DNA from 2 places in the Vibrio alginolyticus NBRC 15630 genome. Region 1 is predicted to be linked to the other one. Evidence: predicted binding sites of a transcription regulator. Region 1 holds the regulator's gene; the other holds the start of a gene.
What was found. The regulator MetJ, encoded in region 1, represses methionine synthesis genes. The targets are predictions, from matches to a motif close to TTAGACNTNTANANGTCTAA.
Positions count from the first base shown of each region.

Region 2: metA (homoserine O-acetyltransferase MetA) is a predicted target of MetJ. The motif match lies at 3,926-3,945, and genes of this name have one in related genera.

Region 1 covers NC_022349.1:2,007,734-2,013,873, reverse strand. Annotated here, with positions in the region: gene bfr (bacterioferritin) at 1-354, shown strand, start outside; gene N646_RS09175 (malic enzyme-like NAD(P)-binding protein) at 561-1,838, shown strand; gene metJ (met regulon transcriptional regulator MetJ) at 1,952-2,272, opposite strand; gene N646_RS09165 (O-succinylhomoserine (thiol)-lyase) at 2,498-3,658, shown strand; gene N646_RS09160 (bifunctional aspartate kinase/homoserine dehydrogenase II) at 3,674-6,082, shown strand.
Region 2 covers NC_022349.1:461,570-467,709, reverse strand. Annotated here, with positions in the region: gene N646_RS02065 (carboxypeptidase M32) at 1-1,345, shown strand, start outside; gene N646_RS02060 (LpxL/LpxP family Kdo(2)-lipid IV(A) lauroyl/palmitoleoyl acyltransferase) at 1,416-2,366, opposite strand; gene N646_RS02055 (DMT family transporter) at 2,787-3,122, opposite strand; gene N646_RS02050 (hypothetical protein) at 3,246-3,632, opposite strand; gene metA (homoserine O-acetyltransferase MetA) at 3,973-4,914, shown strand; gene pilW (type IV pilus biogenesis/stability protein PilW) at 5,094-5,819, shown strand; gene N646_RS02035 (phosphate/phosphite/phosphonate ABC transporter substrate-binding protein) at 6,086-6,140, shown strand, end outside.

The DNA.
Region 1 (6,140 bases):
GACAAGGAATATCACGAATCTATCGATGAGATGAAACATGCCGATCATCTAATTGAGCGTATTTTGTTCCTTGAAGGCTTACCGAACCTACAAGATTTAGGTAAGTTGATGATTGGTGAAGATACCAAGGAAATGCTCGAGTGTGACTTAAAGCTTGAAATGGCGGCTATTCCAGATTTAAAAGATGCGATTGCTTACGCTGAAGACATTCGAGATTATGTGTCTCGAGATTTATTCCAAGACATTCTTGAAGATGAAGAAGAACATGTTGATTGGCTAGAGACGCAACTTGGCTTGATTGAAATGTCTGGTATTGAGAATTATCTCCAAGCGCAATACGTGGACGAAGAGTAACGATACTATCTAAGTTTGCATACTCCAATAATAGTAATAAGAAAGAGCACCTGACTCGAAAATCGGGTGCTTAACCCCGTTATCTGGTCTAATCTCTTTTATTATCGGCTTTTTAAGGATATTGCTCGCAATCTTGCCTATGAAGTTTGATTTCTATCCGATAGAATTTATGCCCCCTTACCTAAAAATAAAAAAGAGAAACGTCCATGTCTGAAGACAACCACCAAGCAGCCACTCCAGAAGAAGAACATCGCCAAAAAGCATTGGATTACCATGCTTATCCAACTCCAGGAAAGATTGCTGTCGAACTGACAAAGCCTGCGGAAACGGCGGGTGATCTTGCCCTTGCATACAGCCCAGGAGTTGCAGAGCCAGTGCGTGAAATCGCACAAAACCCGGATAACGTGTACAAGTACACTGCAAAAGGGAACATGGTTGCTGTTATTTCTAACGGTACCGCTATTCTAGGTCTAGGTAACCTAGGTCCACTTGCATCTAAGCCAGTGATGGAAGGTAAAGCGTTACTGTTTAAGCGTTTTGCAGGTCTTGACTCTATTGATATTGAAGTTAAGCACCGCACGATCGATGAATTTGTTGATACTGTTGCGAGCATTGCAGACACTTTTGGCGGTATTAACCTTGAAGATATTAAAGCACCAGACTGTTTTGAGATTGAAAAGCGTCTGATTGAACGTTGTGATGTACCAGTATTCCACGATGATCAACATGGTACTGCTATTGTAACGGCAGCGGGTATGCTGAATGCAATCGAACTTCAAGGTAAGAAACTTGAAGATTCAACAATTGTTTGTCTTGGCGCTGGCGCTGCCGCTGTAGCGTGTATGGAGCTTCTGATCAAATGCGGCGCAATGCGCGAAAAAATCTACATGCTAGATCGCAAAGGTGTGATTCACACTCGTCGTGATGATCTTAATGAATATAAGCAGCTATTTGCGAACAATACAGATAAGCGCACACTAGAAGACGTGATTGAAGGTGCAGATCTGTTCCTAGGTGTATCTGGTCCAAACCTATTGCCAGCGGAAGCGTTGAAGTTGATGGCAGATAAGCCAATCGTATTCGCATGTTCTAACCCGGATCCTGAAATCAAGCCGGAACTTGCTCACGCAGTTCGTGATGACTTGATCATGGGTACTGGCCGTAGTGATTATCCTAACCAAGTTAACAACGTATTGTGTTTCCCATTTATTTTCCGCGGTGCTCTTGATGTGCGTGCAAGTGAAATCAATGATGAAATGAAACTTGCAGCCGTTGAGGCGATTCGTGAGCTAGCAAAAGAGCCTGTACCTGAAGCCGTATTGAAGGCTGCAGGTGTTGATAAGCTAGAGTTTGGTGCGGACTATATTATTCCAAAACCAATGGATTCACGTTTGCTACCACGTGTTGCAAAAGCGGTTGCTCAGGCGGCGGTTAATTCAGGTGTAGCTCGTATCGAGATGCCTGAAAACTACATGGCAGAGTAATATATCTTTCAGATGTGATACACAAAAAATGGGACGCTATTGCGTCCCATTTTTTATGTCATTCATTTGGCTCGAGGCAAGAGTTATTACCTGAAACCTCTTATCAGGCTTTTTTATTCTTCGTCGAATGACTCAAATTCGATGCCCATTTCCGTCATCAGCGCTTTTACTTCTGTTGGAATATCATCAGGACGGTCTTTACGAAGGTCTTCATCTGTCGGAAGTGGCTGACCTGTGTACGCGTGCAAAAATGCCTCGCATAGCAATTCGCTATTGGTTGCATGGCGTAAGTTATTGATCTGACGGCGAGTACGCTCATCAGTTAGCACCTTTAAAACTTTTAGCGGGATAGAGACGGTAATTTTTTTTACTTGTTCGCTTTTTTTGCCGTGCTCTGCATATGGGCTAATGTATTCGCCATTCCAGTCAGCCATTGCACACCTTCATTTATGTAATCGGTTAAAAATAATTTAGGTGCTGATTTTAGCTGCATTTACCGCCATAAGCAAAGACATATAGACGTCTAGAAGTGTTGACGTCTCATTTTTTGACGAGTAAAGTGAACATAACAGCAAAGGAAGCGTGTTGATCACTTTATGTTACTCATTAGATATAGCGCATTCCTATTTAGAAGTCATTACCCGTGAAAGGATACACCCATGAGCACTCGCAAACCTGCGACCATTGCAGTACGCACTGGTATTGAATCAGACAGCCAATATCATGCTGTCGTTCCACCTATTTATCTTTCCACTAACTATGGTTTTCCTGCTTTTGGTGAAGTGCCCAAGTATGATTACACACGATCTGGTAATCCAAACCGCGGACTGTTGGAAAGTGCACTATCTGAACTTGAGTCTGGAAAAGGAGCGGTTGTTACTAACTGCGGTACGTCGGCATTAAATTTATGGGTTTCCGCTTTTCTCGGCCCAGATGATCTCATTATTGCTCCTCACGATTGTTATGGCGGCACCTATCGTCTTTTTAATACCCGAGCTAGCAAAGGCGATTTTAAGGTTCAGTTTGTCGATCAATCAGACGAACAGGCTTTAGATGCTGCATTGGCACAAAAACCAAAACTCATTTTGCTAGAAACTCCGTCAAACCCTCTGGTTCGCGTAGTGGATATTGCAGCTACCTGTGAAAAAGCGAAACAAGTCGGCGCGTTAGTTGCGGTGGACAATACCTTTTTGACACCCGTGTACCAAAAACCTTTAGAGCTAGGTGCGGATTTTGTTATCCACTCCACAACAAAGTACATCAACGGTCATTCGGACGTAATTGGTGGGGTAATCATCACCAACACAGAAGCGCATGCAGAAGAGCTTGCATGGTGGGGCAATTGTATTGGTGCAACGGGCACACCTTTCGATAGTTACATGACACTGCGAGGTATTCGTACGCTTGGTGCTCGTATGAAAGTACATGAAGAGAGCTCACAGCAGGTACTGGCTTACCTACAAAAACAAGCGTTAGTTAAAACTATCTATCATCCAAGCCTGCCGGAACATCCAGGTCATGACATCGCTAAAAAGCAGCAAACGGGCTTTGGCTCTATGTTGAGTTTTGAGTTTGCTGGTTCGTTTGAGCAGTTAAAGGTGTTTGTGAAAGAGCTCCAACTGTTTTCATTAGCTGAATCATTAGGTGGTGTAGAAAGTTTGATTTGCCACCCAGCATCCATGACGCACCGTGCAATGGGTGAGGAGGCGCTGGCGGAGGCTGGGGTCTCTCATCAACTATTGCGTTTGTCTGTCGGTTTGGAAGATGCACAAGACCTCATCACAGATTTAGAACAAGCGTTCGCTAAAGCTACCCAGTAATAGGAGACGATAACAATGACTGTACAACGTCAGCTGCATAAGTTTGGTGGCAGTAGCTTAGCAAACCCAGAATGCTACTTACGCGTTGTGGGTATTCTCAAGGAGTATTCGACAGAAAATGATCTTGTGGTCGTCTCTGCTGCAGGAAAAACCACTAACCGCTTGATTGAGTTTTTGGAAGGGTTAAGTAAAGATGGCCGAATTGCGCATGAAGCGCTTCAAAGCTTGAGACAGTTCCAAACTGAGCTAATAGAAAGCTTGTTGGAGAGTGAAGCAAAAGAAGAGCTGTTAGCTTTATTACATGATGAGTTCAGTACTCTCTCGGAGCTGACTGCACCACTCACTAATGCGCAAAAAGCCGCGGTACTGGGGCACGGAGAAGTATGGTCTGCTCGCCTATTGGCCGCGTTATTATCTCAACGTTCTATCCCTGCGGTTGCACAAGATGCACGAGCGTTTTTACGTGCAGAAGCGGGAACTCAACCAGAGGTTGATCGCGCTCGTTCATACCCTTTAATTAAAGAGATCCTCGCGCAGCATAACCATAAACGAGTGGTAATTACTGGCTTTATGGCTCAGAACGAGGCAGGAGAAACCATTCTACTTGGTCGTAACGGCTCTGACTATTCTGCAACGGTCATAGGCGCGCTTGCTGAAGTCAGTACTGTCACGATTTGGAGTGATGTTGCTGGTGTCTATAGTGCCGATCCACGTTTGGTGTCTGATGCTTGTTTATTACCGTTACTTCGATTGGATGAAGCCAGTGAACTTGCTCGCTTAGCTGCCCCAGTGCTACACAGTCGTACGCTTCAGCCTGTGGCGCAAAGTACCATGGACCTTAATCTCAAGTGTAGCTATCTGCCAGAGTCGGGTTCTACTCGTATTGAGCGTGTATTGGCATCTGGTCGTGGCGCTAAAATTATTACTTCACTGGATGATGTTTTATTGGTGCAGTTGTCTTTCATGCATGGGCACGACTTCGAAAAAACACAGAGTGATGTATTACAAGCGTTGCAGCGCGCGCAATTAGAGCCATTGGCATTTGAAGCTCAATCCGATCAGCATACGCTACGCTTGGCTTACACCGCAGAAATCGCCGGTGGTGCATTGAAACACTTGCAAGAGCTTGCGGTAGAGGCAGAAATTAAGCTAAAAGAAGGTTACTCGCTCTTAGCTGCGGTAGGTGCAGGCGTTACGAAAAACGCCAATCATTGCTTTGGCTTTTATCAAAAGCTAAAGCACTCTCCGGTAGAATTTATCTCTGAAACAGACTCAGGGCTGAGCCTAGTCGCTGTTTTGCGCCGTACTGATACCGAGGCGTTGGTTCAAACGATTCATAGCCAGTTGTTCCAAGCGCAAAAACGCGTGGCAGTGGCTTTATGTGGCAAGGGTAATATTGGTTCTAGTTGGTTAAATTTATTTGCGACGCAAAAAAGTGAGCTCGAAAAACGTCATGGTATGAGCTTTGATCTTGTCGCGGTTGTGGATAGCCAAACCTATTGGTTCGATGAGCAAGGTATTGAGGCGGTGAGTGTTGCTGAACGATTTGATGATGAAAGCATAGCAAACAATGGGGATTGGCTGGCACGTTTGGGAGCGCTTAAAAGCTACGATGAAGCCGTCGTGCTTGATGTTACCGCGAGTAAAGATTTGGCTCAGCGCTACGCAGAAATCGCACAGCAAGGCATTCATTTGATTTCCGCCAACAAAGTGGCCGGTTCCGCAGATAGTCAGTACTACCATCAGGTTCAAGATGCATTCGCTAAAATTGGTCGTCATTGGCTATACAACGCAACGGTTGGTGCTGGGTTACCGATAAACCATACCGTGCGAGATCTTCGTGAAAGTGGGGATGAAATCGTCGCTCTATCGGGGATTTTCTCGGGGACGTTATCATGGCTGTTCCAACAGTTTGATGGTTCTGTGCCATTTAATGATTTAGTCGATCTTGCTTGGCAGCAAGGGTTAACCGAACCTGACCCTCGTTCTGATTTAGATGGCTCCGATGTAATGCGTAAGTTAGTCATCTTGGCTCGAGAATCGGGCCTAGATATAGAACCAGACAGCGTTAAAGTTGAGTCTTTGGTGCCAGAAGAATTAAGAGAACTGAGCTTAGATGATTTCTTCGATAATGGAGCATTGTTGAGTGAAATACTTCAAGAGCGTCTGACAAAAGCACAGAGAAACGATCAAGTGCTTCGCTATGTGGCGCGTTTAGAAAAAAATGGTAAAGCAACGGTGGGAGTCGAAGCGTTATCTCGTGAGCACGCGCTCGCCAACTTATTGCCATGCGATAACATTTTTGCCATAGAGAGCAAGTGGTACAAAGATAACCCTCTGGTCATTCGAGGACCAGGCGCAGGCAGAGAAGTGACAGCCGGCGCTATTCAATCCGACCTCAACCGATTGGCTGGTTTATTTTAAAGTTGCGATTGACCTAAAAACCCTGGAATTAATCCAGGGTTTTTATTCCCCTATCAGT
Region 2 (6,140 bases), 1.5 Mb from region 1:
CACGGCAGAGCTTGATGTACATATCCATTCTTTAATGACTCAACCGCACTTGGGAGAGCTTTTCGCTCAGGCAGAAGAAGACACGCTGTCTACAAAAGAAAAATCTATCCTAAGAGAAATGAAGCGTGGGTGGCAGCAAGCTAACTTACTACCAGAATCATTAGTTCAAGCTCAATCTCTTGCTGGCTCCAAATGTGAACATGCATGGCGTACACAACGTGGAGAAAATGACTGGGCTGGTTTTGAAAAGAACTGGGCTGAAGTAGTAAAGCTATCGCAGGAAGAAGCGCAAATTAGAGCCGAAGCAAATGGCACGACTCCTTATGATGCCATGCTCGATGTTTATGAACCTGGCACAACGTCTGCGTCGTTAGACATTCTTTTTGCTGACGTGAAAACCTGGCTTCCTACTTTGATCGATGAAGCGCTTGAAAAACAACAATCAGACAACATCTTATTGCCAACTGCACACTACCCTGCGGAAAAGCAAAAAGCGCTCGGTTTGGAAGTCATGAAGCTACTTCAATTCGATTTTGAACACGGTCGACTTGATGAGAGTACCCACCCATTTTGTGGCGGTGTACCGACAGATGTACGTATTACGACACGTTATAATGAAAACGAGTTTGTCCAATCATTGATGGGGATTGTCCACGAAACTGGCCATGCTCGATACGAGCAAGGGCTACCAAAAGATTTATCAGGAACACCCGCGGGAGAAGCTCGCTCTATGGGTATTCATGAATCACAATCACTCTTCTTTGAAATGCAAATAGGACGAAGCAGCGCGTTTATCGATCACCTCGCTCGACTGGCTTCTAACCATTTTTCTGGTAGTGAATTCGAAAAAGACAATTTAGCCAAAATTTACACTCGCGTAGAAAAAGGCTTTATTCGCGTAGATGCTGACGAACTTACATATCCTGCTCACGTTATTCTTCGATATGAAATTGAGCGAGATCTCATGAACGGCGTCATCAAACATACAGATGTACCAGAACTCTGGAACGAAAAGATGAAAGCGTACTTGGGGCTATCAACCGAAGGAAACTTCAAAAATGGCTGTATGCAAGATATCCATTGGACAGACGGAAGTTTTGGCTATTTCCCGTCCTACACGCTCGGTGCGATGTACGCTGCACAATTTATGGCAGCAATGAAACAAACCGTCGATGTAGATGCGGTTATTCGTTCTGGCGACTTAGCTCCGATATTCAATTGGCTCTCGGAAAACATCTGGAGTAAAGGGAGCTTATTCACCACTGATGAGTTGGTAAAACAAGCCACGGGTGAAACACTGAATGCTAAACACTTTCAAGCTCACCTAAAAGATCGCTACTTATAAAGCGAAAAGAATAGAAAGTAAAAGCCCAAGGTTCGTATGTTCCTTGGGCTTTTTGTAGGCTATCTATGTGTTATGCCAAGCTAGGGATGAGCCTAGGCTTGTACAAACAGTCCTCACCCTCTGGTCTAGTTTTAAACCGACGATGAAGCCACATATACTGGCTCGGACTTGCCATGATTGATGTTTCAACTATTTGATTCACGAATGCGGCGGCGCGTTGATGATCCTCTTTCGGGAAACCTTCGACGGGCGCACTAATGGTTAGGGTATAGTGTCCGTCTTTTCCTCTTACCATCGTAAAAGGCACAATGGCGCAATCTGTAGAATCAACCAACAAACTTGTACCTGTCGTAGTACAAGCATTTTTAACGGCAAATAACGGTGCAAATGTCGAGCGTCGGTTACCATAATCGTGGTCCGGTGCATACCAAACCCGCTCACCCGTTTTAAGTGATTCAAGCATGGCTTTGACGTTTTTACGATCAATCAGTGTACGATTAGAGCGAGAGCGTCCCTTATACTGAAAATAATCAAAGCACGGATTATTGTTTGGGCGATAAACACCGGTTCCAGACTTTTTAATGCCAAAAGCTCGAGCACCTAACTCTAGATTCATTGAGTGTACGGCCAACATTAATGCACCTTTGCCTGACTTCTCTAAAGCCTCTAGATGCTCCATGCCTTTTATCGTGACGTGTTTGTTTACCCGTTTATCTGACCAAAACCATGCCATTGCGGTCTCAAAAAGTGCGATGCCAGTATTGTCGATGTTGTCTTTTAGAATTGCTTCGCGTTGGCATTTTTCCATATGAGGGAAGCAAAGCTCAAGATTGCGTCTGATCGTAACTTGACGTTTTCTCATGAGTCGCATAGCTAAACGACCAATGTTGCGTCCCAAAGCTAGTTGAACTTTAAAAGGAAGGAGGCTAAGTAAGTACATCACGCTAATGATAATTAACGTTCCCCAGTAACGAGGCAAAAGAAATTCGGCCTTGAAAGCAGGCTTTTTGTATTTGTTCATGTAAGTATTGTCAGATGTGCCCATCTATAAGTGATAAAAACAATGATAATGGACTGCACTTTTATCATTGATAACGCTAATAACATAAATTAAAGCGCGCGGATTCTATGGTTCTTCGACACACTACACAATAAGAACTTTGCAGAAATATGTAGGGAATGAAAAAGCAGTAAAGATGAGTCGCCACGTTAACATCTATCGGAGTGATTTATCTACTGCCCTTTCCTAAAGTTTGAAGAAACATAACTTTGTATTTTCAATGCGCTAAATAATGTCTATTTTTCAATCACATAATGCGACCGTTATGAATACAACAATAAGACGTCATATCAATACTCGCCATTAGCGATTGAATTTGTACTAAAAAGCCGCAGCAATTTCTCGCTGCGGCTTCTTATTCACTTAACAAGTAGAGTGGCGTTATTCGTGCCCTACTGTTTTGGATAATAAATTTACGATCAACACACCTGCGATGATAAACCCAATACCAACTAGGGCTGGTAAGTCTAGACGCTGTCCGTAAACAAAGTAACCAACCGTCGCAACCAAAACGATCCCAGCACCACTCCATATGGCATAAACAACCCCGACAGGCATTGTTTGCACTGTGACGGAAAGCAAGAAGAAAGCGATGCCGTAACCAATCAAAACGACTGTGCTCGGCATTACTTTCGTAAATTGCTCTGTTTTGGGAATATAAGAAGTGGCAATCACTTCACATACAATCGCTATCGACAGCGCCAACATTGGTGGCATAGAGACAAGCATTTTGAACATAAGGCATTAACGCTCAACAGAAATGTAACCGACAACATGTCCGGATAATTAGGCCGCGCATTATACCCAACTCATCTCACGATGGAATACCACTAACGATGTTTACACACCATCACTTTCGCTTACTTTTTGATGACCAGGTGAAAGGCTGACGTTTTGGTGCTGACGAGAAATTTCAAAGTAGATATGCATATCAATCGGCTCAGGTGTATTGAGTAGCATCTTACCTACTTCACGTTGGAAATGACCATAATTACCTAGCTCATCCGTTAGTTCTAGGAGCTCGTAAGAGGCTTCATCGGCAAACATTCCATACGCATACTGATAATGACTGATATCCTTGCTCTTATCATAACCCAGCTTTTGAAGAGCTTGATCAATCTCTTCCGGCGTATAAATGCCTTTATCACCAAACGAATGCAGTAGCACGCAAGGAACTTCTTGAGCGATGCTCTGAATCTTTGTCTTTCTCTTGAAAATACCGAACATAATGTCCTCCACTGACGATGTTTCCAAACATGCACATTAATGCAAAATGGTGAGCTGATTGTTTTTAGTATGGCTCATTAATTTGAGACTTCCTTACTACGAAGTCACCTTCACATATTAACGTGATCGCATAATTACCAGCAAATAGTACACACTGCGTTTCAAACCTATCTCATCAGAAACTCTGCTTTAGTCACAATTGTGTGACAACCCCGAGTACGGTTTACCATAATGTAAAGAGTAGATTGAAAAGTCGGATTTCGTATCGACATCTAAACTTAATTAAGTTAGCTTTAGAAGTATAGACGTCTAGATTGACTATACTTAGGGAGAGAAAGTCGTGCCAATTAGAATTCCAGATCAATTACCAGCTACCGATGTATTAAGGACAGAAAACATCTTCGTGATGAGTGAAACGCGTGCAGCGAGTCAGGAAATACGTCCTTTAAGAGTGCTGATCCTTAATCTGATGCCAAAAAAAATAGAGACTGAAACTCAGTTTCTGCGTCTACTCTCAAACAGCCCACTACAGGTTAACGTCGAATTACTGCGCATTGATAACCGCCCGAGTAAAAATACGCCAACTGAACATTTAGACACGTTTTATCGCCAATTTGAAATGGTGCGAGATAAAAACTTCGATGGCATGATCATTACTGGGGCTCCATTAGGTTTGGTGCAATTTGAAGATGTCATTTATTGGGATCATCTCAAAACCATCATGGAGTGGGCAAAAGATCATGTGACATCCACTCTTTATGTTTGCTGGGCTGCGCAAGCAGGGTTAAAGCTACTCTACGATCTACCTAAAAAAACGCGTAAAGAAAAACTTTCAGGCGTGTATCATCATCAAATCCATCATCAGTTTCACCCTATCTTACGCGGATTTGATGACACGTTTTTGGCTCCTCACTCGCGTTACGCAGATTTTTCGCCTCACTTTCTAGAAGAGCATACTGACTTAGACATTTTAGCGACATCGGATGTCGCAGGTGTGTACTTGGCCACCACAAAAGACAAACGCAATGTCTTTGTCACAGGACACCCTGAGTATGATTCTCACACCTTACATAATGAATATATCCGAGATTTAAGCGAAGGTATGGAGCCCGCTATTCCTGTCAACTATTACCCAAACAACAACCCAGATAACCCACCAATTGCAAGCTGGAGAAGCCATGGACACCTCCTCTTTTTAAACTGGCTGAACTACTGTGTTTATCAGCAAACACCGTACGATCTCGATCACTTCAGTGAAGATGCTTTCACTAAAGACGATTAGCTTCAAAATAAGCAAACAAAGCACTCATCATTACCGAAATGTAATATGTGAACCAAGCCGCCATATGGCGGCTTTTTCATAACAGTTTGCAAACCTGATCGCATAGTGTTTTTTCCTCAATAGGTTTTTGCTAAGTAATTCATATCATGCAGAAAGATTCAGGGATGTAGGGATAAAGAATGAAAACAGCAAAGCTCGGTGCACTAATATTATTGTCTCAGTTTGCACTCGTGGGTTGCGTGACGGTGAAAGAAGATGGAAGCCCTGTCGTTAAAGCCGATCCTGTGGCAATGGCAGAATCACGTATCGCACTTGGCTTAGGTTATTTAGACGGCGGTAACATGATTCGCGCGCATGATAACTTACAACAAGCCTTAAACCACGCACCTCAATACTATCGCGCGCAATTATCTATGGCTCACTACTACGAAACGGTTGGTGAAGATATTAAAGCCGAACAGATGTATAAACGCTCTCTACGCCAACACACTAAAAACGGAAATGTGCTCAATAACTACGGTACTTTTCTTTGCAAGCGAGGTGACTTCGAAAAAGCCGATCAGATGTTTAATCGAGCCATTGAGCAGCCTTATTACTACCTTATTCCAGCAAGCTATGAGAATGCAGCTTTTTGTGCGCTAAAATCACAAGATAAAGACAAAGCGAGATACTACTTTACTAGAGCTATCGATCATGACCCTCATAGACCAAAATCGATTTTGCAACTCGCTAAAATAGAAATTGATAGCGGTGATTATACTGAAGCTAGAATTCGATTAATGAGATTCAATCAAATGTATGGCGTGAAGAAGCCCTCTTTGCAACTCATGATTCAACTTGAACGTGCGGCAGGCAATGAAGCTCTCGAGAAAAAGTATCAAAAACAATTGGAAAAATTTTCTTAGTACAAAATAGCGATACATAAGGCGCATTAGCTCACAGCCAATACAGCGCTTGACCAAGAATCCAGTGAATTCAGACTCACGGTGATACATTCATCCTGTACATAAACGTCAAATTCGGTACTATTTGAACGGAATAAGTGACCAAGTCACATTATAAAAAGTGCGCACACAACGAAATTTGTACATCATACTGTTTTTAAGATTGATTTCGGCACATTGATAAATACTAAATATTACTGACATGACCAGAAGGAAGTTGAAGCCGGATGAAACCTGCCTGCACTCTGTTATTACTCACTTTGCTGAGTTCACCTTTTGTTG